DNA from 4 places in the Streptomyces sp. NPDC006798 genome. Region 1 is predicted to be linked to each of the others. Evidence: riboswitches for the same ligand, from Rfam matches in the RefSeq annotation. Region 1 holds a riboswitch; each other region holds the start of a gene.
The links. Region 1 has a riboswitch for cyclic di-AMP ahead of ABZ714_RS17460 (C40 family peptidase). Riboswitches for the same ligand answer to the same signal wherever they lie in the genome.
Positions count from the first base shown of each region.

Region 2: another riboswitch for cyclic di-AMP. It lies ahead of ABZ714_RS31920 (M23 family metallopeptidase); the one in region 1 lies ahead of ABZ714_RS17460 (C40 family peptidase).
Region 3: another riboswitch for cyclic di-AMP. It lies ahead of ABZ714_RS09730 (LysM peptidoglycan-binding domain-containing M23 family metallopeptidase); the one in region 1 lies ahead of ABZ714_RS17460 (C40 family peptidase).
Region 4: another riboswitch for cyclic di-AMP. It lies ahead of ABZ714_RS16145 (transglycosylase family protein); the one in region 1 lies ahead of ABZ714_RS17460 (C40 family peptidase).

Region 1 covers NZ_JBEYIS010000022.1:110,021-115,721, reverse strand. The annotation lists gene ABZ714_RS17470 (ATP-dependent Clp protease proteolytic subunit) at 187-822, shown strand; gene ABZ714_RS17465 (hypothetical protein) at 819-1,139, shown strand; cyclic di-AMP (ydaO/yuaA leader) riboswitch at 1,488-1,649, shown strand; gene ABZ714_RS17460 (C40 family peptidase) at 1,653-2,132, shown strand; gene ABZ714_RS17455 (ATP-binding protein) at 2,246-2,728, opposite strand; gene ABZ714_RS17450 (8-amino-7-oxononanoate synthase) at 2,988-4,178, opposite strand; gene bioB (biotin synthase BioB) at 4,406-5,701, shown strand, end outside.
Region 2 covers NZ_JBEYIS010000074.1:20,812-26,512, reverse strand. The annotation lists gene ABZ714_RS31925 (PP2C family protein-serine/threonine phosphatase) at 1-991, shown strand, start outside; cyclic di-AMP (ydaO/yuaA leader) riboswitch at 1,396-1,542, shown strand; gene ABZ714_RS31920 (M23 family metallopeptidase) at 1,554-2,549, shown strand; gene ABZ714_RS31915 (PrsW family intramembrane metalloprotease) at 2,705-4,021, opposite strand; gene trmB (tRNA (guanosine(46)-N7)-methyltransferase TrmB) at 4,490-5,251, opposite strand; gene lhgO (L-2-hydroxyglutarate oxidase) at 5,486-5,701, opposite strand, start outside.
Region 3 covers NZ_JBEYIS010000011.1:9,988-15,688, reverse strand. The annotation lists gene ABZ714_RS09750 (aspartate aminotransferase family protein) at 1-1,262, shown strand, start outside; gene ABZ714_RS09745 (XRE family transcriptional regulator) at 1,352-1,984, shown strand; gene ABZ714_RS09740 (DUF6126 family protein) at 2,129-2,308, shown strand; gene ABZ714_RS09735 (tyrosine-protein phosphatase) at 2,372-3,184, opposite strand; cyclic di-AMP (ydaO/yuaA leader) riboswitch at 3,652-3,811, shown strand; gene ABZ714_RS09730 (LysM peptidoglycan-binding domain-containing M23 family metallopeptidase) at 3,817-4,827, shown strand; gene ABZ714_RS09725 (SGNH/GDSL hydrolase family protein) at 5,025-5,701, shown strand, end outside.
Region 4 covers NZ_JBEYIS010000020.1:79,075-84,775, forward strand. The annotation lists gene ABZ714_RS16125 (Ppx/GppA phosphatase family protein) at 1-863, opposite strand, end outside; gene ABZ714_RS16130 (DUF501 domain-containing protein) at 860-1,405, opposite strand; gene ABZ714_RS16135 (septum formation initiator family protein) at 1,468-1,950, opposite strand; gene eno (phosphopyruvate hydratase) at 2,096-3,376, opposite strand; gene ABZ714_RS16145 (transglycosylase family protein) at 3,824-4,552, opposite strand; cyclic di-AMP (ydaO/yuaA leader) riboswitch at 4,556-4,734, opposite strand; gene ABZ714_RS16150 (transglycosylase family protein) at 5,024-5,701, opposite strand, start outside.

The DNA of each region.
Region 1 (5,701 bases):
CACCCGGCGCCGGGCGCCGTCCCCGGGCCCGTACGCCACGCCGGCCGCCCGCCCCCGCTCGCCGAGGGCGAAATCGCCGCCCCGACCAGGGGATTCGTTCGGTGATTCCCGGTCGACACCCTCCCGATGAACTGTACGTCCTGTACATTTTTTACAGACGACAGGACCCGAGGAACGAGGTACGCCATGACCAGCCGTCCCGCCGCCCGCTATGTCCTTCCCCAGCTCACCGAGCGGACCGGCCGGGGCGTCCGGACCATGGATCCGTACAGCAAGCTGCTGGAGGAGCGGATCATCTTCATCGGCACCCCGGTGGACGACACGGCGGCCAATGACGCGATCGCCCAGTTCCTCCATCTCGAACACGCCGACCCGGACCGGGACATCGCTCTCTATCTCAACTCCCCCGGCGGCTCGCTCAGTGCGGCGCTGGCGGTCTACGACACGATGCAGGTGATCACCTGCGATGTGGAGACGACCTGTATCGGCCAGGTCGCCGCGGCGGCCGCCCTGTTGCTCGCGGCCGGGGCGCCGGGGAAGCGGATGGCGCTGCCGGGCGCGCGGATCGTGCTGCGGCAGCCCGCCCTCGACGAGCCGATGCGGGGTATGCCGTCCGATCTGGAGATCGAGGCACGGGAGCTGCTGCGCCAACGGGCCCTGACGACGGAGCTGCTGGCCCGGCACACCGGCCGGACCGAGCCGGGGATCACGGCCGATCTGGAGCGCGATCTCTTCCTGGACGCGGCGGGCGCGAAGGAGTACGGCCTGGTGGACCATGTGATCGACAGCCGGAAGAGCTCTCGGCCCGGCGGCTCGCGATGACCCCTTCCGTACCTCGCCCCGAGCTTCCGCCGCTGCCCGCGCTCACCCGCGCCGAGGGGGAGTTGCTCGACGCCTATCTCGCCGTCGCCGATCTGGTGGGCCGGATCAATCCGGCCCGCTCGGAACAGACCTACGGCGCCCTGCGGGCCGCCCAGGCCCTGGTGGCGCGGGCGATCGAGCTCCGGGACGCCCTGACGCTGATGCATCACCGGGGAGAGAGCGAGTTGCATACCGCGACTCTCGCGGACGCCCTGCGCGTACTCGACGGCGAAAGGCGGACATTCCGGGTCACGATCCCGAAACCGCCGTCGCGCTGACGCCCCGTCGACCGTCCGTCAACCGCCGTTCGAGTGGGATAACTCCTCCCTCGATCGGTGGAGTCGAACCGCGGGTAACGACTACGGTCGAGTTGCGCCGGACCGACGATCCCTCTACCGGAAAGTCCTATCCCCGGCCTGGTGAGCGGCCCTTCGGGTGTCCACGGAGACGCGCCGCGCCGGTCCGATTCATACGAACGGCGCATTCGTGGCGAAACTCACATATCGCCGTTTTGGCTTCGAAATCCGGCACTTGATGGGTCAAGATCCGTGGGACGACAAGCCCCCGTCACCTCGGCGGGGCGGTCCGGGCGGACGCCGAGTCCTGCCGCTGTCCCGGATGACTGGTCGACAGAAGTGCATTCGGCAGGAGTGGAGGACCCAGGCAGTACGGGACGGCCGGAGCGATCGATCCGGAAGTCCCTCGGGGTGAAGCCGCGCCAGCGGCCGGGCACCTTCGTCCGCCCGAACCCGACAGGTCATCCTTCACAGGCGGCTGACGAAGGGTTGCGCATGAGTGCGCAGATGAACGTCCCGTCCCTGCTCGGCCGGGCGGGCACCGTGTCCGCCCTGACGATCGCGGCGCTCGGTGCCTCGATGGTCGTACCGGGCGGCACGCCGGAGGCGCAGGCCGCCGCCACGGCGCACGCGGGCAAGGCTTTGAAGGTCGCCGCGTCCAAGAAGGGGGCACCGTACAAGTACGGCGCGGCGGGCCCGTCCCGCTTCGACTGCTCGGGGCTGACGGTCTACTCGTACAAGCAGGCGGGGAAGAAGCTCCCGCGGACCGCGCAGCAGCAGTACAACAAGACCCGCAAGATCTCCGTGAAGTCGCGCCAGGCCGGAGACCTGGTCTTCTTCCACGGCAGCGGCGGTGTCTACCACGTCGGGATATATGCCGGGAAGGGGAAGATCTGGCACTCGCCCAAGCGGGGTTCCTGGGTGAAGCTGGACAAGATCTGGACCAAGAGCGTGTCGTACGGACGCGTCAAGTGACGCTCCGGCGGAGCTGAGTCGCGTAGCGGCCCCGGGGGGGGGATCCTCTCCGGGGCCGCCGCGTGTCCGGGCGGCCCCGGGGCGCGCCGCCCGTACCGTGGCGAGCCGGTGCCCTACGGCTCACCGGGCCCGCGGGCCCGGCCCCGGTCCTGATACCGGACGGCCCCGTCCCGGGCCGTCGGGGCCCACGGCAGGGCGACCCAGACGGTCTTGCCGCCGTCCGGGGTCGGTGTGACCGTCAGCCGCCCGCCGCTGTGCGCGGTGAGGCTGCGGACGATGACCATCCCCCGCCCGTTGTCCTGCCGGACGGCGGCGGGCAGCCGCTGCGGCCGGCGCGGATGGCTGTCCGTCACGCCGATCCTCAGCTCCTCGTCGCGCTCCAGCAGCAGATCGACGGTGAAGGTGGGCGACTGGCCGAAGGTGTGCTGGACCGCGTTGGTCGTCAGTTCGGAGACGATCAGCCGGATGGTGTCGGCCATGTCCCCGCCGGGCGGCAGTCCCCACTCGGTGACGACATCGGTGACATGTCCGCGTGCCACGGACACCGACCCGGGGTCGCTCGGCAGAGTGATCGAACTCTCCAGCAGATCCGCCATGGCGACGCCGTCCCTTCCCAGCCGCGGCCGTGCCTCGGCCGCGCCTCCGACGTCCCGGTCCCCCGGCTCCCGGCGGCCCGGGGCGGGGCCGCGCGGACGGCTTCGGCGGGGCGCCGAGCGTCGGACTGCCCCTCATCCTGCCGCCGCAGGCACGATCCGCCAAGATCTGTGGACAACTGTCGCCCGAAGCGGTGAACTCTGCTACGCAAGACCGTTTTTGGCCATACCCATACGCAAATGTCCGGCCTCGGTCCGCCGTTCAGCTCTCCGGAGCCGCCCGGACGGGTGTCCGGCCCGGGGGCAGCGCCTCGGGCGGAGCGGTGGCGATCACCGTGGCGACCGCGGCGGCGATCTGCCCGTCCGTCAGATCGGCCCGGGCGGTCAGCCGGATCCGGGAGACCCCGTCCGGTACCGACGGGGGCCGGAAGCACCCGACCTGGAGCCCCGCCGTCCGGCAGTCGGCGGCCCAGCGGACGGCTGCCGCGGGCGAGGGGGCCCGTACCGACACCACCGCCGCGTCGGGCCGCGCGGCGGTCAGCCCCGCGCCGGTGAGCCGGGCGTACAGCTCGGCGGCGACCGCGCGGACCCGGTCGGCGCGGCCCGGCTCCCGTTCCAGCAGCCGCAGCGACGCCCGGGCCGCGCCCACGGCCGCCGGGGCGAGCCCGGTGTCGAAGATGAACGTCCGCGCGGTGTTGACCAGATGGGCGATGACCCGGGCCGGGCCGAGCACCGCGCCGCCCTGGCTGCCCAGGGACTTGGAGAGCGTCACGGTCGCCACCACGCCCGGGTGTCCGGCGATCCCGGCGGCGTACGGCGTACCGCGCCCGCCAGGACCGAGGACGCCGAGCCCGTGCGCGTCGTCCACCAGCAGCGCCGCGCCGCGCCCGGCGGTGATCGCGGCGAGTTCGGCCAGCGGTGCCGCGTCGCCGTCGACGGAGAAGACCGCGTCCGTGACGACCAGCGCCCGGTAGCCGGGATGGGCGTCGAGGATCTTCCGTACGGCCGTGGGGTCGCCATGGGCGGCGATCTCGGTCTCCGCCCTGGCGAGTCGGCAGCCGTCGACGATCGAGGCGTGGTTGGCGGCGTCCGAGACGATCAGCGAACCCGGTCCGCCGAGCGCCGTGACGGCGGCCAGATTGGCGGCGTAGCCGGAGGCCAGTACGAGGGCGGCCTCGAAGCCGCAGAACGCGGCGAGTTCGCGTTCCAGGGCGGCGTGCGCGGTGGTGCTTCCGGTGACCAGCCGCGAGCCGGTGGCGCCCGCGCCCCAGCGGTGCGCGGCGGCGGCAGCGGCGGCCACCACCTCGGGATGCCGGGTGAGGCCCAGATAGTCGTTGCCCGCGAGATCGAGCGTCTCCGGGTCGGCGGGGCGCGGCCGGAGCGCGCGGACGAGCCCGGCGCGCTCCCGGCGCGCGGCCTCCTCGTCGAGCCAGTCGAAGGGGTCATCGGGCATCTGTCGCGCTCCCCCGCTCGTTCCCGTGGGTTCCGCCGCCGGGCGGTCGTGGCCGCCGGGCGGCGCTGTTCGGGCGTCCGTCGTCGACTGCTTCCTTTTGTAGGCAGCTCACAGAGGCTAACCGGGCGCGCCCCGGCTCTACATGTGGTCATACACACACTTCGTCGGCGGTCTGTTGTGAGATTCCGACTTTCCCGGGGGGAGTCAGGTACGCCAGGATCGGCGCCATGGAGCTTCTCGACAGGCTGGTGGAGAAGGGGCTGCGGCGCGAGCCGCCGACCCGGGACGAGGCGCTGGCGGTTCTGGCGACCTCCGACGACGACGTACTCGATGTGGTGGCCGCGGCGGGCCGGGTGCGCCGTCAGTGGTTCGGGCGGCGGGTGAAACTCAACTATCTCGTCAATCTCAAGTCGGGGCTCTGTCCCGAGGACTGCTCGTACTGCTCGCAGCGGCTGGGGTCGACCGCGGGCATTCTCAAGTACACCTGGCTCAAGCCGGAGGAGGCGTCCGACGCGGCCGCCGCGGGGGTCGCGGGCGGCGCCAAGCGGGTCTGCCTGGTGGCGAGCGGCCGGGGCCCGACGGACCGCGATGTGGAGCGGGTCTCCCGCACCATCGAGACGATCAAGGAACGGAACGAGGACGTCGAGGTCTGCGCCTGTCTCGGGCTGCTCTCCGACGGGCAGGCGGAGCGGCTGCGGGCGGCGGGCGCCGATGCGTACAACCACAATCTGAACACCTCCGAGGCGACTTACGCGGGCATCACCACCACCCATACCTACGCGGACCGGGTGGACACCGTCGGGCGGGCCCGGACGGCCGGGCTCTCCCCCTGCTCGGGGCTGATCGCCGGGATGGGCGAGACGGACGAGGACCTGGTCGGTGTGGTCTTCGCCCTGCGGGCGCTGGATCCGGACTCCGTTCCGGTGAACTTCCTGATCCCCTTCGAGGGCACTCCGCTGGCGAAGGACTGGCATCTGTCGCCGCAGCGCTGTCTGCGGATCCTGGCGATGGTCCGGTTCGTCTGCCCCGATGTGGAGGTACGGCTCGGCGCGGGCCGGGAGATCCATCTGCGCACCCTGCAGCCGCTCGCGCTCCATCCGGCCAACTCGGTCTTCCTCGGCGACTACCTGACGAGCGAGGGGCAGGCGGGCCGGGCCGATCTGGAGATGATCGCCGACGCGGGCTTCGAGGTGGAGGGCGCCGGGACGACGACACTGCCGCCGCACCGGGCGGCCGCCGGGGGCTGCGGCGGCGCCCACGCGCACGCGCCGTCCGGGGCCGGGGACGCCGCCGGTACCGCCGAGGCGGCCGGTGGCTGCGGCGGGACGGCCGGATGCGGCTCGGTATGCGGCCCGTCCGCCGAGGGCACCGATGATTCCCCGGCGGCCGAGGACCTTCGGGGCGCGGCGGCCGTGGATGCCGGGACTACCGGGGAAAGCGGGGAGGGTACGGTGCCGGACGCGCCCGGCGCCGGATCGCGGCCGCGCCCCGATCTGGTGGCGGTGCGCCGCCGGGGCGCGGGT
Region 2 (5,701 bases), on a different contig from region 1:
CGTGATCACCGTCTCGGCGCTGGCCCTCTTCATCAACCGGGTCATCACCCGGAGCCAGCAGCGGCTCGCCTCCGCCCGGGTGATCGCCGAGACCGCGCAGCGCGCCGTGCTGCCCACACCCGCCGAGGAGATCGGCGGGCTACGGGTCGCCGCCCGGTACGAGGCCGCCCTCGCCGACGCCTTCATCGGCGGCGACCTCTTCGCCGTCCAGGAGACCCGGCACGGGGTGCGGCTGGTGGTCGGCGACGTCCGGGGCAAGGGCCTGGGCGCGGTCGAGGCCGTGGCCGTCCTGATCGGCGCCTTCCGCGAGGCGGCCGAACGGGAGCCGACGCTGGAGGAGGTCGCCGCCCGGCTGGAGCAGGCCCTGGTCCGGGAGGGGCTGCGCAGGGGCGGCGACACCGAGGAGAACACGGCCCGCTACGAGGGCTTCGCGACTGCCGTGATCGCGGAGATCCCGCACGGGGCCGGGGTCGTACGGCTGCTCAACCGGGGGCACCCCGAACCGCTGCTGCTGCGGGGCGACGGCCGGGCCCGGTTCCTGCCGCCGGACGACGCGGCCCTGCCGCTGGGGATGCGGGAGCTGGGGGAGTGGCCGGGGCGGACCGAGACCCATCCGATGCCGGCCGGCTCGACCCTGCTGCTGTACACGGACGGGCTCTCCGAGGCGCGGAACCCGGCGGGGGCCTTCTACGACCCGGGGGAGCGGCTCGGGGGCCGGGTGTTCCCGGGGCCGGGGGAGCTGCTGGACGCGCTGGTCGACGACGTACGACGGCACACGGGCGGCGGATCCACGGACGACATGGCGCTGCTGGCGGTCACGGGGCCCTTGGTCACGGGACCTGAGTTCTCCGGGCGTGCGGTCTCCGGTACTCCGGCTTCCGATACCCCGTCTGCGGATGCCCCGGCTTCCGATACCCCGGCCTCCGGATCTGGGGCTTCCGGGTCCGCGGCCTCCGGATCCCCGACCCCCGGGACCCCCGAGGACGGCTGATCTCCGGATCCCGTAGGCCGGCTTCCGGCCCCGGTGGCCGAACCCCGCCGAGGGTCCGTCCGGCGCCGGGACAGGCGGCGCTCCGGGCTCTTGGATAAAGACTTGACCAACCCTTCGCCGGGTGTCGGCGCCTATGTGCCATTGCACAGCCCATTTATCGACCGAGAGTAACCGAGTCGTCGCTCTGCATATATCAATTGACGGTCCGTCAGTGGCCGCGAGCGCCCCGACGGGGCGTCAGGGACCCGTTTTGCCGGTCGGCTCGCCCGATTTGGCGAGCTTCTGTCCCGGTTGATCCACCAGATGGGTTTAACGATCATCAGGAACAGCTTGGAAAACATTCCCGGTGTCTATTAACGTTCGATAACGCAGCGCGGTCGTCCCAGCCGCCGTCAGGGCGGCTCCGTGCTCATGCGCCGAATCCCGCAAGGGAACCGGGGAACCACTTCTTGGGGTGAATCGGGTGACTCCGCAGCCTGCGGAGTCACGCGTAGGAGACCTTCCTGCTCCGAACCCGTCAGCTAACCCGGTAGGCGAGAAGGAAGGAAAGGAGCACGCCTCAGTGGCGTCCAACACCCCTGCCCCGCAAGCCCCCGCCGGGCCCGGGTACTCGCACTCCGGCTTCCGTGAGGACGGCGGTCCCGAGCGTTCCACCGACGAGTGGAACCCGAGCGCCGAGACCATCGGTTCCAACCGCGGCAAGCACCGCGTACTGCGCCAGCAGCGCCGGGCCTTCGCCCGCAGCTCCACCGTCCTCGGTGTCGGTGTCATCGCCGCGGTCGGCGCGGGCGGCATCGCCACCGCGCAGGACAAGGCCCCGATCACCATCTCCCTGCCCGACGGGCTCGGCGGCGACGAGGAGGGCCCCGCCCCGGTCGGCCTCGCCACCATGGGCGCCCCCGGTGCCCAGGCCGAGGAGGCCGACGCGGCCGCCGGTGACGCCCTGCGCTCCCGGATCCTCCAGCAGGCCGAGCAGCAGCAGGCCACCGCCGACGCGGAGCGCCGCGCCGCCGCCGAGAAGGCCGCCGCCGAACAGGCGGCCGAGGACGCGAAGCAGGCCGCCACCGACGCCAAGAAGAAGGCGGACGAGGCGAAGAAGAAGGCCGCCGAGGAAGCCAAGAAGAAGGCGGAGGCCGAGCGGCTCGCCAAGCTGGCGAAGAGCTTCTCGCCCCCTACCTCCAACTACCGGATCACCTCGGTCTACGGCCAGTCCGGCTCGATGTGGTCCTCCGGTCAGCACACCGGTGTCGACTTCGCCGCCTCGGCGGGCACCCCGACCAAGGCCGTCGGCGCGGGCACCATCAAGTCCGCCGGCATGGCGGGCGCGTACGGCCTCCAGACCATCCTCCAACTGAACGACGGCACCGAGGTGATGTACGCCCACCAGTCGTCGATCAACGTCAGCGTCGGCCAGAAGGTCGCCGCGGGCGACATGATCGGCCGGGTCGGCGCCACCGGCAATGTCACCGGCGACCACCTCCACCTGGAGGTCAGGACGCCCGGCGGCTCGGTGATCGACCCCCTGGCCTGGCTGCGCAGCAAGGGCGTTCCGGTCTAGGCAAACCCCCGCGGCCCGCTTCTCTCGTGGACCACCGGCAGTTCCGACGCATCACCCCCCGACGTCGGAGCTGCCGGTTTCCGCATGTCCGGGGCGGAATGTCCGGGGCGGCCGGGTTCGGGGCGGCCGGGTTCGGGCGCGGAACGCCGTACGGGTCAGACGCGGTACGGGTTGTACCCCTCGTAGTCGCGGTACGGCGGCGGCACCCGCACCGCGCCCGCCGCCCGGGCGCCGTAGGTGAGCGCCGGTCCCGCCACCGCCTTCCGGTTCCACATGTGGTGCAGCAACTCCTGCTCCCTCGCCACGAAGTCCGGGTCGGCGGCCCCGCGCGACGCCCGGTCGCGCAGAAAGGCCAGTGACGTCGCGAACCGTACGTACTCCGACACCGCGTGCGCGGCGGTCGGCCCCCCGGCCCGGCGGGCGAACGACCGGGCTTCGGACCTGGCCCGCATCGACGACAGCGCGGCGGGTTCGGCGGGCGCCAGCCAGCCCGCCGCGGCGTACGGCGGCAGCGCCACCGAGATCGTCCGCAGCTCCCGCTGCCGGGACCAGATCGTCAGCCAGGTCAGCAGCGCGAAGGCCGGGACCATGAACATCCCGTAGACCAGATAGAAGCCGAACGGGCCGAGGTAGGACGCCGAACCGTTCCAGAGCGCGTGCATCGCCATCGACAGCAGCAGCCCCAGCACGGGCAGGACGAACCGGCGCAGCCGGTGCCGTCGGGCCGCCATCGCCGCGAAGCCCAGTCCGAGACCGGTGAGCACGGTGAAGAGGGGATGCGCGAACGGCGACATGACGACCCGTACGAAGAACGTCGCCGCCGCCGAGGCGATACCCGAGCCGCCCGCCGACTGCTCCTCGTCGAAGGCCGTCCCGAGATAGAGGATGTTCTCGGTGAAGGCGAAGCCGGTCGCGGTGAAACCGGCGAACACCACACCGTCGACCAGACCGGTGAAGTGCCGCCGCCGGAAGAAGAAGAGCAGGAAGAGCGCGGCGGCCTTGGCGGTCTCCTCGACCACCGGGGCGACCAGGGTCGCGCCCAGATTGTCGGCGCTCGTCGGATCCGCGGTGGCGGTGGCGATCCACTGGATCGCGAAGGTGTTGGCCAGGATCGAGACCAGTGCCGCGGCGAAGGCGCCCCAGGCGAAGGCGAAGGCGAGGTTCCGCCAGGGCCGGGGCTCGACCCGGCCCAGCCAGCGGAAGGCCGCCAGCAGAAGGGGCACGGGCAGGGTGGCGAGACCGAGGCCGACCAGGAAGCCCTCGGAACCGGTCTGCTCCCGGACTATCGCCAGGATCACCAGCGCGCACAGGGCCAGCAGCAGGATCAGTATCCCGGCCCGGATCGCCTTGCTGCGCCAGATCCGGGAGACCCGCGGCTTGTAGCGCCAGCGGGAGCGCTCCGGCATGGCGTCGAAGACCGGCCGGGCGTCGTACGCGGGCACGGCGGGGCCGCCGGAGCCGCCGGTGCCCATCGGGCCGGTGGTCTGGGCGGTGCCGGTGGGCCAGGTGGCCTGGGTGGTGTCAGCGGTGTCGGTGGTGCTGATGGGTTCGGTGGTGTCGGTGGCGGGATTCGGCTGGTGCGGGTGGGACCGGGGCGGGGTTCCGGTCGCGTCCTCCGGTGGTACGGGCCGGGGCCCGGGCAACCCGGTGCGTTCCGGATCGGGTGGGGACGCCCCGGCCTCAGGGGGCGAGGGACGCGGTACGGGACGGGATGCGGACGGCTCGGACACCCGTCGACACTAACGATCCCCTGTGACAACCGGCGACGGGGCGCCGTGATCCCTGGCCGGTTCGCGCGATACACCACCGCGAATCGCCCCGACCGCGACCTTTCGAACGGCGTCCGGCGGCGCCGGACACCACCGCCCGGGGCCGTTCCACCCGGTCCGGGACCGCCCGTGGCCGTGCCGCCCGGAGGACGCTCCGCCGTGGCCGTGCCGTCAGACCCGGCGGAAGAGGAGATCCCGGACGACGTGGCCCTTGTCCAGACCCTGTCCCTCGAACCGGGTACGGGGCCGGAAGCCGGGCCTCGGCGCGAAGCCGCCGTCCTCGGCGGTGTTCTCGAAGCCGGGGTGCGCGGAGAGCACCTCCAACATCTGCTCCGCGTACGGCTCCCAGTCCGTCGCGCAGTGCAGTACGGCCCCCGGCTTCAGCACCCGCGCGGCCAGCGTCAGGAACTCGGGCTGGATCAGCCGCCGCTTGTGGTGCCGCTTCTTCGGCCACGGGTCGGGGAAGTACACCCGCATTCCGTCGAGCGCGCCGGGCGCCAGCTGCTCCCGCAGCAGGATGATCGCGTCACCGTTGGCCACCCGGACGTTGGTCAGCCCGTTCCGCTCGGCGAGGCCGAGGAGGTTGCCCTGCCCGGGGGTGTGGACGTCCACGGCCAGGATCCCGGTCCCGGGGTCGGCTGCGGCCATCCGCGCGGTCGCCTCGCCCATGCCGAAGCCGATCTCCAGGACGACGGGCAGCCCGTCGAACATCGCACCGAGATCGAGCACCTCCCGGCCGTCGATGTCGAGGCCCCAGACCGGCCAGAGCCGTCGCAGCGCGTCACCCTGCCCGGTGGTCACCCGGCTCCGCCGGGGCTGGAAGCTCCGGATCCGGCGCTCGTGGTGCGATCCGGCGGGATCGGCGGCGGGGCCGCCCGGAAACCTCGGCTCGTCACGGCGGCGCCGTACCTGGGCCCCGGCGGAACCGTCCACCGTGGCAGCCGTGGCAGCCGTGGCCGACGGGGTGTGCTGGGCGTCCGAGGGCTCGGCGGCCACGAGCCGCTCGGGGCCTTCGGGGGTCTCGGGGGTGTGGGGGCGCGATGTCGACACAATGAACCAATTCTACGGCGCCCCGCCCACACGGCGCCCCGCCCGCACCCCGGCCCGCTCGTTCCCGCCCCGCTCCGGCTCGGCCGGCCGAGCCCCGGCGGAGCGCGAGCGGTGCGGCTACAGCATCGCCCGGACCCGGCGGGCCACCTCGCGGCCGATCGGGAGGGACGCCGTCGCCGCCGGGGAGGGCGCGTTCACCACATGGACCACCTGGCGGCTCTCCCGGATCAGGAAATCGTCGACGAGCGTGCCGTCCCTGAGGACCGCCTGGGCGCGGACGCCCGCGTCGGTCCGGCGCAGGTCGCCGGAGGCGACGGCCGGGAGCAGTCTGCG
Region 3 (5,701 bases), on a different contig from region 1:
TCTACGAACGAGCCGAAGGCGCCTACTTCTGGGACGCCGACGGCCACGACTACCTCGATATGCTCGCGGGTTTCGGCGTGATGGGCCTCGGCCGCCACCACCCCGTCGTCCGCAAGGCCCTGCACGACGTCCTCGACGCGTCCCTGGCCGACCTCACCCGCTTCGACTGCCAGCCGCTGCCCGGACTGCTGGCCGAGCGGCTGCTCGCGTACAGCCCCCATCTCGACCGGGTGTTCTTCTCCAACAGCGGTACGGAGGCCGTGGAGACGGCCCTGAAATTCGCCCGCTACGCCACCGGCAGACCCAGGGTCCTCTACTGCGACCACGCCTTCCACGGGCTGACCACCGGCTCCCTCTCCGTCAACGGCGAGGCGGGCTTCCGCGACGGCTTCGCCCCGCTGCTCCCCGACACCGCCGTCCCCCTCGGCGACCTCGACGCCCTGGAGCGGGAGCTGCGCCGCGGCGATGTGGCCGCCCTGGTGGTGGAACCCGTCCAGGGCAAGGGGGTGTACGAGGCGCCGCCCGGCTATCTGGCGGCCGCCGCGGAACTGCTCCACCGGCACAAGGCGCTGCTGATCGCCGACGAGGTGCAGACCGGCCTCGGCCGTACCGGCGACTTCTACGCCCATCAGCACGAACCCGGGGTGGAACCCGATCTGATCTGTGTCGCCAAGGCGCTCTCCGGCGGCTACGTCCCGGTCGGCGCCACCCTCGGCAAGGACTGGATCTTCCAGAAGGTCTACTCCGCCATGGACCGGGTCCTGGTCCATTCCGCCAGCTTCGGCTCCAACGCCCAGGCCATGGCCGCCGGGCTCGCGGTGCTCTCGGTGATCGAGGACGAGAAGCTGGTGGCCCGGGCCCGGACCACCGGCGATCTGCTGCGTACCCGGCTGGCCGGGCTGGTGGACCGGTACGAGTTCCTGGCGGACGTCCGCGGCCGCGGCCTGATGACCGGGATCGAGTTCGGCCGCCCGTCGTCGCTGGCCCTGCGGGGCCGCTGGGCGATGCTGCAGACCGCCCGCAAGGGCCTCTTCGCCCAGATGGTGGTGGTACCGCTGCTGCACAAGCACCGGATTCTCACCCAGGTCTCCGGCGACCATCTGGAGGTGATCAAGCTGATTCCGCCGCTGATCATCGGCGAGCCGGAGGTGGACCGCTTCGTCACCGCCTTCACGGCGGTCATGGACGAGGCCCACAGCGGGGGCGGACTGCTCTGGGACTTCGGGAAAACCCTGGTCAAGCAGGCCATGGCACAGCGCTGACCGTCAGTTCGAAGATCATGCGTCCGGGAATTTTTTGCCTCTGGGGCAAGAAAGTTGCCTCAGAGGCATTTTCCTGGCGCAATGGACGTATGCAGAGTCCTCCCGGGGGCCACCCCCCGGACCCCCGATCCACGGCGCCCGGCGGGCCGGAAGCGCCGGAGTCGCTGCCCGACGTGGCGCCCAGGCTCCGCGATCTGCGCCGCCGGCGCGGACTGACCCTGGAGGCCGCGGCCCATCGCGCCGGGCTCTCGCCCGCGCATCTCTCCCGGCTGGAGACCGGCCGCCGCCAGCCGTCGCTGCCGATGCTGCTCGGTCTCGCCAGGATCTACGGTACGACAGTCTCCGAGCTGCTGGGGGAGTCGTCGCCGGAGCACGACCCGGTCATCAGGGCCGGGAGCCGGGAGCCGTCCCAGGCCGACGGGTGGACGTACCACCAGGTCGGCGGAGCGGGCCGGGCCATGCAGTCGCTACGGCTGATCGTGCCCTACGGCGCCCAGGGCGAGCTGGTCCGCCAGCACCCCGGCGAGGAGTGGCTCTACGTCCTCGACGGCCGGGTCCGGCTGTCGCTCGGCGACACCGCGCACGAGCTGGGCCCCGGTGACAGCGCGCACTACGACTCCCTCACCCCGCACCGGATCACCGCCGCGACCAGGGACGGAGCGGAGATGATCTTCGTCCATACGCTGCTCCAGAGCCCCGATATCTTCCATCCGCACTTCTGACGGCCCCGGGCCGGTCCGGCTCCGCCGCCCGGTCCCCGACGACCGTCAGAACCGCCCGACCGGTCCCGGTGACCGGCCGGGAACCCCTTCCGGCCGGGCCGGGAGACAGCCCCGGCCCCCGGGCCGGAGAAAGCAGAGGCCGTCATGGTCGAGAACCCCACCGCGGGCGAGGGCACGGCAGTCCCCGCCGACCGGCCCGTCCGCGAGCGGAAGGAGGAGGGCAAGTTCCCCAAGGGGATCTGGATCCGGCTCTTCGCCTATCTCGTGGCCGGACATGTCTTCGCGGGCTTCCTCTATCTCCTCTTCGAGGTCGGCGCGAAGTAGCCGTCGGGAATACGCCCCGGGCCCGTCAGGCGCCGGGGGCGTCGGGTGTCGGGGCGCCGCTGGTCAGACCGAGGTGAGCAGCCGCTCCCGCAGCCGGTCCCGGGTCTCCGGGGTCAGGCCGAGACCCCGGGACAGATACTCCTCGGTTCCGCCCCAGGCCGTGTCGATGGTGTCGAACGCGGCCCGCAGATAGGCCGGGCGCGCGTCGAACAGCGGGCTCAGCAGCTCCATCACCTCGCCGGACGTCCCGGCGGGCGCGTCGTCGGCCCGCCGGACCAGATAGCGGCGGTGCGGATCGTTGGACTTCAGATAGTCCGCCTCGATCGCCTCCCGCTCCACCCCGACCGCCAGCAGGGTCACCGCGATCGAGAGACCCGCCCGGTCCTTGCCCGCGGCGCAGTGCATCAGGGCCGGGACGCTGTCCTCGGCCAGGGTGCGCAGTACCCGGCCGTGCTCGCCGGTCCGGCCCGCGATCAGGGTCCGGTACGACTCCGTCATCCGGTCCGCCGCCCGGCCGTCCGCCAGCAGGGACCGCAGCTGGGGCAGATCGCCCCGGTGGACCACCTGCCAGAACTCGGCGCCGTCGGCGGGGTCGCTCAGCGGCAGATTGAGATTCCGTACCCCCGGCAGGGTCACGTCCGGGCCCTCGATCCGGATATCGGCCGCGTTGCGGAAGTCGAAGATCGTATGGAGGCCGAGACCGGCGAGGAAGGCGGTGTCGCTCCCGGTGGCATGGGCCAGATGGCCACTGCGGTAGAGGCGGCCGTGGCGCACCGTCCGCCCGTCGAGGGTCGGCATGCCGCCGACGTCGCGGAAGTTGCGGACCCCGGCCAGCTCGGGCTCGGTGGACGGAACCTGCGGCACCTGCTGCGTCACTGAGGGCTCCCTGTGGCGTCACTGCCGTCGGCTCGGACGCCGACGGTGGCGTGAACCCGACGATACGACATCGGTTCCCTCGGGCAATCTTCTTGTCCGACCGGGCCGGAGCGGTGCCGTCACGGTGTCCGGGCGGGGCCGGAGAGCGGCCGAGCCATCAGAGGATCGTAGGGTTCTGTCCGTATTCATGCCCAATAGGTGCTTGGTCGAACATGCCCTGTCTCATGGGGAGATGGGTGGTCGTCATGAGCAGGATCACAATCGTGACGTTGTGTGGCGGGGGGCGCCGGGCGTGACGCCCCCGGCGCTGGGGAGTTGACCCCGGGGTCTCCACGGAGGGTGACCGGCCCCGGGGTTCCCGCAAGATCGACCCCGGCCGCTCCCGTACCGCTTGGCTTGTTCCTGACGACATGGCCGGTTTAGGTTCACCGGACTCCGGACGGACCGCCGAATCCTGCCGCCGCCCGGACTTTCCTTCACCCGAACCACGTGGCAGGAGCGGGGGACCCAGGTAGTACGCCGATCCGGGCGACCGGACGGCTCGGGGTGAAGCCGTGCCCGACGGGCGCGGCCGGGCAACTCCAGCCCGAACCCGACAGCTCACCTCGCAGGCGCCGGAGAGGAATCGCGCCATGCCCGGAAAGGGTAAGCACCGCCGTCCCCGGACGACGGTCATCACACGCGGCATCGTCGCCGCCGGCACCGGCGGAGCCGCCATCGCCCTGCCCCTGATCGGGGCCACCGGCGCCCACGCCGCCGAACCCGCCGCCCCGGTGACGGCCGCCGTCGCCCCGGCCGCCCCCGCGACCCCGGCCGCCGCCGGGAAGGCCGCCACCGGAGCCACGACCTATGTCGTCGTCGCCGGTGACCATCTGTCCGGGATCGCGTTCGAGCGCGACGTCGAGGGCGGCTGGCAGCAGCTGTACGCCGACAACCGTACGGCCGTCGGCGACGACCCGTCCCTGATCCACCCCGGTCTGAAGCTCACCCTGAACGGCGGCGGCGCCGAGCGCCCGCAGTCCGGGACCGGCGACAAGCCGGCGAAGGCCGAGAAGAAGGCCGAGAAGAAGGCCGAGAAGAAGGCGGAGACCGGCAAGGCCGACCGCGCCTCCCGCGACGGCGCCCGGGCCGCCGCCCCGGCCCCCGCCGCCGAGCCCGCCCCGGCGAAGGAGGCCGCCCCGGCCCCGGCCGCCGAGCCCGCCGCCGCGGAGCCCGCCCCCGAGTCCGCCCCGGCCACGGGCGGCTGGTCCGCCCCGGTCGACGGCGCCGTCAGCACCCCGTACCGCGCCTCCGGCGCCATGTGGTCCAGCGGCTACCACACCGGTGTCGACTTCGCGGTGCCCACCGGGACCAGCATCAAGTCCATCGGCCCCGGCACCGTCGTCTCCGCCGGCTGGGCCGGTGCGTACGGCAACGAGGTCGTCATCCAGCACACCGACGGCACCTACTCGCAGTACGCCCATCTCTCCTCCCTCTCCGTCGCCGCCGGCCAGACCGTCAGCGGCGGACAGCAGATCGGCCTCGCCGGTTCGACCGGCAACTCCAGCGGCCCGCATCTGCACCTGGAGGTCCGTACCGGACCGGGCTACGGCTCCGACATCGACCCCGTCGCCCATCTGCGGAGCCACGGCGTCGACCTCTGAGCCCGCTGAGCGCGCCGGGCCCGGCTCGACCTGCTGAGCCCGTCGGGCGGGCCGAGCCCGCCGAACTCGCGTCCCCCACGACACCCCTGTCGTGGGGGACGCGGTGTATTCCCGGCCGGTCGCGGGATCACGGTGTGATAGATCACGGCCCGTCAACCCCTCCCTACGGTCGCGTAGGTCACATCCGGGAGGGGAGGATGGTTGCCGTGGGAGACGATTCGAGCACAGTGATGACCGGCGGGATCGGGTCGTACGCGGCGATCGGTGACAGCTTCACCGAGGGCGTGGGGGACCCGGGACCCGATGGAACCTACGTCGGCTGGGCGGACCGCTTCGCGGTACTGCTCGCCGACCGCGTACCGGAAGGCACCTTCCGGTACGCCAATCTGGCCGTACGCGGCCGGCTCCTCGACCAGATCGTGGCGGAGCAGGTGCCCAGGGCGCGGGCGCTCGCCCCGGACCTGGTGTCGTTCTGCGCCGGGGGCAACGACATCATCCGCCCGGGCAGCGACCCGGACGACGTGGCGGAGCGGTTCGAGCGGGCCGTCGCCGAACTGACCGGGGCCGTCGGCACCGTCATGGTCACCACCGGCTTCGACACCCGTGACATTCCGGTACTGCGCCATCTGCGCGGCAAGATCGCCACCTATACGGCCCATGTCCGGGCCATCGCCGACCGCTACGACTGCCCGGTGCTGGACCTGTGGTCGCTCCGGTCCGTACAGGACCGCCGGGCCTGGGACCCCGACCGGCTCCATCTGTCGCCGGAGGGGCATACCCGGGTCGCCCTGCGGGCGGGTCAGGTGCTCGGGCTCGACATCCCGGCCGACCCCGACCAGCCGTGGCCGCCGACTCCGCTGCGGGGCACGCTGGA
Region 4 (5,701 bases), on a different contig from region 1:
ACCTCCCGCGCGCCGGTGCGGTCCATGATCGCGAGGAGGACGAGGGCGCCCGCGACGATCACGTCGACCCGGCCGGGGTGCATCACCGGGATCGCGGCGCGTTCGTCGTGGGTGGCCTTCGCCAGGCGGTGGGTGATCGATTCGACCGTGGCGTACGGGATCCGGGCGTGGTGGATCGCCGACCAGTCGTACCGGTCCAGGCCGAGGGCGATCGCCGCGACCGTGGTCACCGAGCCCGCCAGGCCCACCAGGGTCTCGGCCCGGCGCAGCGGGACGGTCTCCTCGGCGAGGTCGAGGGCCGATTCGATATCGGCGCGGACGGCGGCCAGTTCGGTCTCGGTGGCCGGGTCGGTGCGGATATGGCGCTCGGTGAGCCGTACGCAGCCGATGTCGACGGAGCGGGCGGCCTCCACGTGCTCGCGGCCGACCACGAACTCGGTGGAGCCGCCGCCGATGTCGACGACCAGCCGCTCCTCGTGGCCCGGCAGTTCGCGGGTGGCGCCGGTGAAGGAGAACTCGGCCTCCTGGTCGCCGGTGACGACCTCGGGTTCGACCCCGAGGACGGCGAGGACGCCCGCGGTGAAGTCGGCCCGGTTCTCGGCGTCGCGGGAGGCGGAGGTGGCGACGAAGCGGACCCGTTCCGCGCCGTGCTCCGCGATCACGGCGGCGTACTCGCGGCAGGCCGCGAAGGTGCGCTCCAGCGCCTCGGGGGCGAGCCTGCCGGTCCGGTCCACGCCCTGGCCGAGCCGGACGATCGTCATCCGCCGGTCCAGCTCGGTCATCGCGCCGGTCGCCGGGTCCAGGTCGGCGACGAGGAGGCGGATGGAGTTCGTACCGCAGTCGACGGCGGCGACCCGGGTCATGCCCCGGCCTCCGCGGGCTCGGCGGCGCCGCACGGCGTCACGCACGGGCCCTTGCGCCACCACTCGGGCAGCATCGCGATCGTCTCGTCGCCCAGCGGGTTGACCCCGGGCCCGGCGGCCAGCGAGTGGCCGACCAGGACGTGCAGGCACTTCACCCGGTCCGGCATGCCACCGGCGCTGGGGAAGTTCTTCAGCTCCTCGATCGCGTCCCGGCGGGCGATGTAGTCCTCGTGCGCGGCCCGGTAGGCGGCGGCCAGCTCGGGGTCGGCCGCCAGCCGCTCCGACATCTCCTTCATCACGCCGTTCGCCTCCAGCGTGCCGATCGCGGAGGCGGCGCGCGGGCAGGTCAGGTAGTAGAGCGTGGGGAAGGGGGTGCCGTCGGGCAGCCGGGGCGCGGTCTCGACCACGTCCGGCAGTCCGCAGGGACAGCGGTGGGCGATCGCGCGCAGCCCGCGCGGCGGCCGTCCGAGCTGCTCCTCGAAGGCCGCGATGTCCGCGTCCGTGGGGGCGGTGTGCTCGGTGGTGGGAGGAGGGGTTTCCATGCCTGCCTTGGGTCCGGATGGTGCGTACGGGTACTGCGCGGGGAGGGGTCGTACGGGACGCGTCACTCGCGGTCCGCGGTGTCGACGCCCTCCCAGACGTTGGAGTACCAGGGCCGGTCGCCCGAGCCCTGGTCGGTGCGGCGCCGCTCGGCCGCCTCGGGGTCGATCATGGTGTAGCCGGTCTCGCCGGGCTCCACGTAGTGCAGATGCTCCCGGGCCAGCCTGCGGATGTACATATCGTCCCGCAGCCGGGCCTTCTCGTCGCGCAGCCGCTCGACCTGCCGTTCGGCCTCGGCGCGCCGGTCCCGCTGCTCGGCGACCTCGCCGCGTTGGGAGACGTACTGCCGCATCGGGTAGGCGAGGGCGACCACGAGGGAGCAGACGATCAGGGCGAGGAAGGCGGCCCGGCCGGTGAGCCGGGAGCGGCGGGCCTGCCGCTTGGTCTGGGAGCGGTAGACCCGGGCGGCGGTCTGCTCCCCGATCAGCCGCAGCCTGGTCGCGGTGGAGAACCGGTCACCACCGGTCCGGGCGGTCCTGCGGGCCATTCCGTCCGCCTCCCCTGCTCGGTGCCGACACGCGTACGTCCCCGGACACGGTACGGGACCGCGGCCGGGGACGTGACGTACGACGGGCTGCCGGGGTGCCGGTCAGCCGTCGGGGGGCATCGGCTCCTGCCGCTGCCCCCGGGTGTCAGCCCTTGAAGCGGGGGAACGCGCTGCGGCCCGCGTAGACGGCCGCGTCGTCCAGGATCTCCTCGATCCGGAGGAGCTGGTTGTACTTGGCGACGCGCTCGGAGCGGGCCGGGGCGCCGGTCTTGATCTGGCCGCAGTTGGTGGCGACGGCCAGGTCGGCGATGGTGACGTCCTCGGTCTCGCCGGAGCGGTGCGACATCATGCACTTGAAGCCGTTGCGCTGGGCCAGCTCGACCGCGTCGAGGGTCTCGGTGAGGGACCCGATCTGGTTGACCTTGACCAGCAGGGCGTTGGCCGAGTTCTCCTCGATGCCGCGGGCCAGCCGCTCGGGGTTGGTGACGAACAGGTCGTCGCCGACGAGCTGCACCTTGGTGCCGAGCTTCGCGGTGATGGTGTTCCAGCCGTCCCAGTCGTCCTCGAACAGCGGGTCCTCGATGGAGACCAGCGGGTACGCCTCGACCAGCTCGGCGTAGTACTCGGTCATCTCGGCGGCGGTCCGGGACTTGCCCTCGAACTCGTAGACGCCGTCCTTGTAGAACTCGGAGGCGGCGACGTCGAGCGCCAGCGCGATGTCGCGGCCGGGGGTGTAACCGGCCTCCTTGATCGCTTCGAGGATGAGGTCGAGCGCCTCGCGGTTGGAGCCGAGGTTCGGCGCGAAGCCGCCCTCGTCGCCGAGGCCGGTGGAGAGGCCGCGGCCCTTCAGCACCTTCTTGAGGGTGTGGTAGACCTCGGTGCCCCAGCGCAGGGCCTCGGAGAAGGACTCGGCGCCGATCGGCGCGATCATGAACTCCTGGATGTCGACATTGGAGTCCGCGTGGGATCCGCCGTTGAGGATGTTCATCATCGGGACGGGCAGCAGGTGCGCGTTCGGGCCGCCGAGGTAGCGGAAGAGCGGCAGGTCGGACGCCTCGGAGGCGGCGTGCGCCACGGCGAGGGAGACGCCGAGGATGGCGTTGGCGCCGAGGGAGCCCTTGTTGTCGGTGGCGTCCAGGTCGAACATGGCCTGGTCGATCAGGCGCTGCTCGGTGGCGTCGTAGCCGACCAGCTCCGGGCCGATCTGCTCGATGACGGCCAGGACGGCCTTCTCGACACCCTTGCCCAGGTAGCGGTTGGGGTCCCCGTCGCGGAGCTCAATGGCCTCGAAGGCACCGGTGGAGGCACCGGAGGGCACGGCAGCACGGCCGGTGCTGCCGTCGTCGAGGCCCACCTCGACCTCGACCGTGGGGTTGCCCCGGGAGTCGAGGATTTCCCGGGCTACGACGACGTCGATGGACGGCACGAGCATCTCCTTCTGGGATGTGACGCGTGGGATGCGGGTTTGTTTCGGCCCTTGTGGTCACGAGCCTAACCGGACGGGGGGCGCCGTCCCGCCGATGCCCGCCCCCTGGGACGAAAAAGAGTACGAAGAATCGCGGTGACCGGCGAAGGCCGTGCCGCTACCCGCCGGTAGCGGCTCTCACCTGCGCTCTCGTCCGCTCAGACGGGTGTACGGAAGGGCCGGCGGGGCCGCCGTCCGGGGCCGTGGGGCGGGGCCGGCGCGGGGGCGGTCCGGGGGTGATACGGGAAACCCCGGACCGGCGCGTACGGGGGAGTCGCGCCGGCCCGGGGTGGTGGCCGTCTCCGTGCCGGGGCCCGTGAGGGGATTCCGCGCGAGGACGGCCGGGGGGACGGACCTGTGGGGGGAGGGCCGCCGCGGGGACGGCGGCGGCCCGGGGCCCGTCCGGGGTCAGCTCAGGTGGAGCAGCTGGCCCGGGAAGATCACGTCGGCGTCGTCGACGATGTCCTCGTTCAGCTCGAAGAGCTGCTGCCAGCCACCCTTGACCTGCTCGGCCTCGGCGATCTTGCTCAGCGTGTCGCCGGCCTTGACCTCGTACGTGCCGTCGCCCTTCAGGAAGCCCTTGGCGGGACCCTGGGACTTCTTCGGCGCCTGCTTCTGGGCCGGGGCCTCGGCGCGCTCGGAGCGGGTGGTCGGGGCCTCGGCCCGCTTCTGCTCCTTCGGCGCGGCCTTGGGCGCGGCCTGCTTCTTGGGCTGCTCCTGCTTCGGCTGGGCGGGGGCCTGCTCGGCCGCGCCGCCGCCGTACGGGGTGTTGGAGAGGCCGACGCCGCAGGACGGCCAGGCGCCCTTGCCCTGGCCCGCGAGGACCTTCTCGGCTATCTCGATCTGCTGGGCCTTGGAGGCCAGGTGCGCGTTGGACGCGTACTTGGTGCCACCGAAGGCGGCCCACGTCGACGGGGAGAACTGGAGTCCGCCGTAGTAGCCGTTGCCGGTGTTGATGGACCAGTTGCCGCCGGACTCGCACTGGGCGACCTTGTCCCACTCGGCGGCGGTGGCGGCGGAGGCGGAGGTGGCGCCCATCAGCGGGGCGGCGATGGCGGCACCGGTGATCCCGGCGAAGGCGGCGAACTTGGCGGCCTTGGACGGACGGCGGTGCTTGCCCTTGGTGGCGAACAGCATGGCGGATCTCCTCACCGACGCCTACGAGGTGAGCTGTCGGGTTCGGGCGCAGTGAGTTGCCCGGCCGGACGACCCTCGGGTCGTACGGCTTCACCCCTAGCCGGGTCCCGCCGTCCTCACGGACGGTGGGCGGACCGGCACGAACCTGGGTCCCCCGCTCCTGCCTTCGGCGCTGTCGCGACGACTGTTCCCCCCGACCGACGGCAGGATTTCGGCGTGACGGTCAGTGGTGCCCGCTTTGGCGAGCGGTCCAGACCGTAGCCACAGCCGTCCCGGTTCTTCAAAGACGGAACATCGTGGTCAAATCGCCCATCCCGCCCCTCCGGTAACTTGCGTTTCCGCAGGTGGCGCGCGGAATAGGCAATTCCGGAAGGGCCGGGGCGGCGGTCCGGGCAAAGAGACTCATGTCTCACTTACGCGAAACCGGACATTTACCGACGAATCACTACGTCAGTTTCGCCGGTACGCAGGCTACTTCGGCTGAAGATCAAGGCTCTGGCCAGGCAGGATGAGGTCGGGATCAGCTCCGACCACCTTCTGGTTGGCCTCGTAGAGCGCCGGCCAGCCGCCGGGGACGTCCTTCGCCTCCGCGATGGCCCAGAGATTGTCGCCGGTGCGCACCGTGTAGCTACCGGACGCCGGGGCGGTTTCGCCCGCGGTGTCCTTACTGTCCGTCGCGGTGGTCCCGTTCGCGGGGGCCTTCGCACCGGATCCGCCCGCACCGCCCGGGTCGCCCTGGTTCCGGGCGTCGGCCCGGCCCGGGGTGTCACCGCGGGACGTCCGGTCGGGGCCGGACATCCGGGACGGGTCGATGGCGTCCACGGCGGAGGTGTCCGGGGCCGCCGCGTCGGTACGGGCTCCCGCGCCGGCGTCCGCACCCGCGTCGGCACCGGCCTTCGGAGCGCCGCCGCCCGCCGTGCCAGGCTCCGTCGCGGGCGTACCGCGGTGCTTGCCGGTCCCGGGGGCCTCGGCGGACTTGCCGGGCGCCTCCTTCTTCTGTGCCGCGTCCGCCTTGGGCGCCGCCGCACCGGCGTCCCTGCCGCCCGCGCCACGCGGCTCGGCCGGAGCGGTCTCCTTGGCCGCGTCCGCGGCGCGCTTCGCGGCCGGGCCGCTCGGCACCGGGTCGGCGCCCGGGTCGATCCCGGTCGA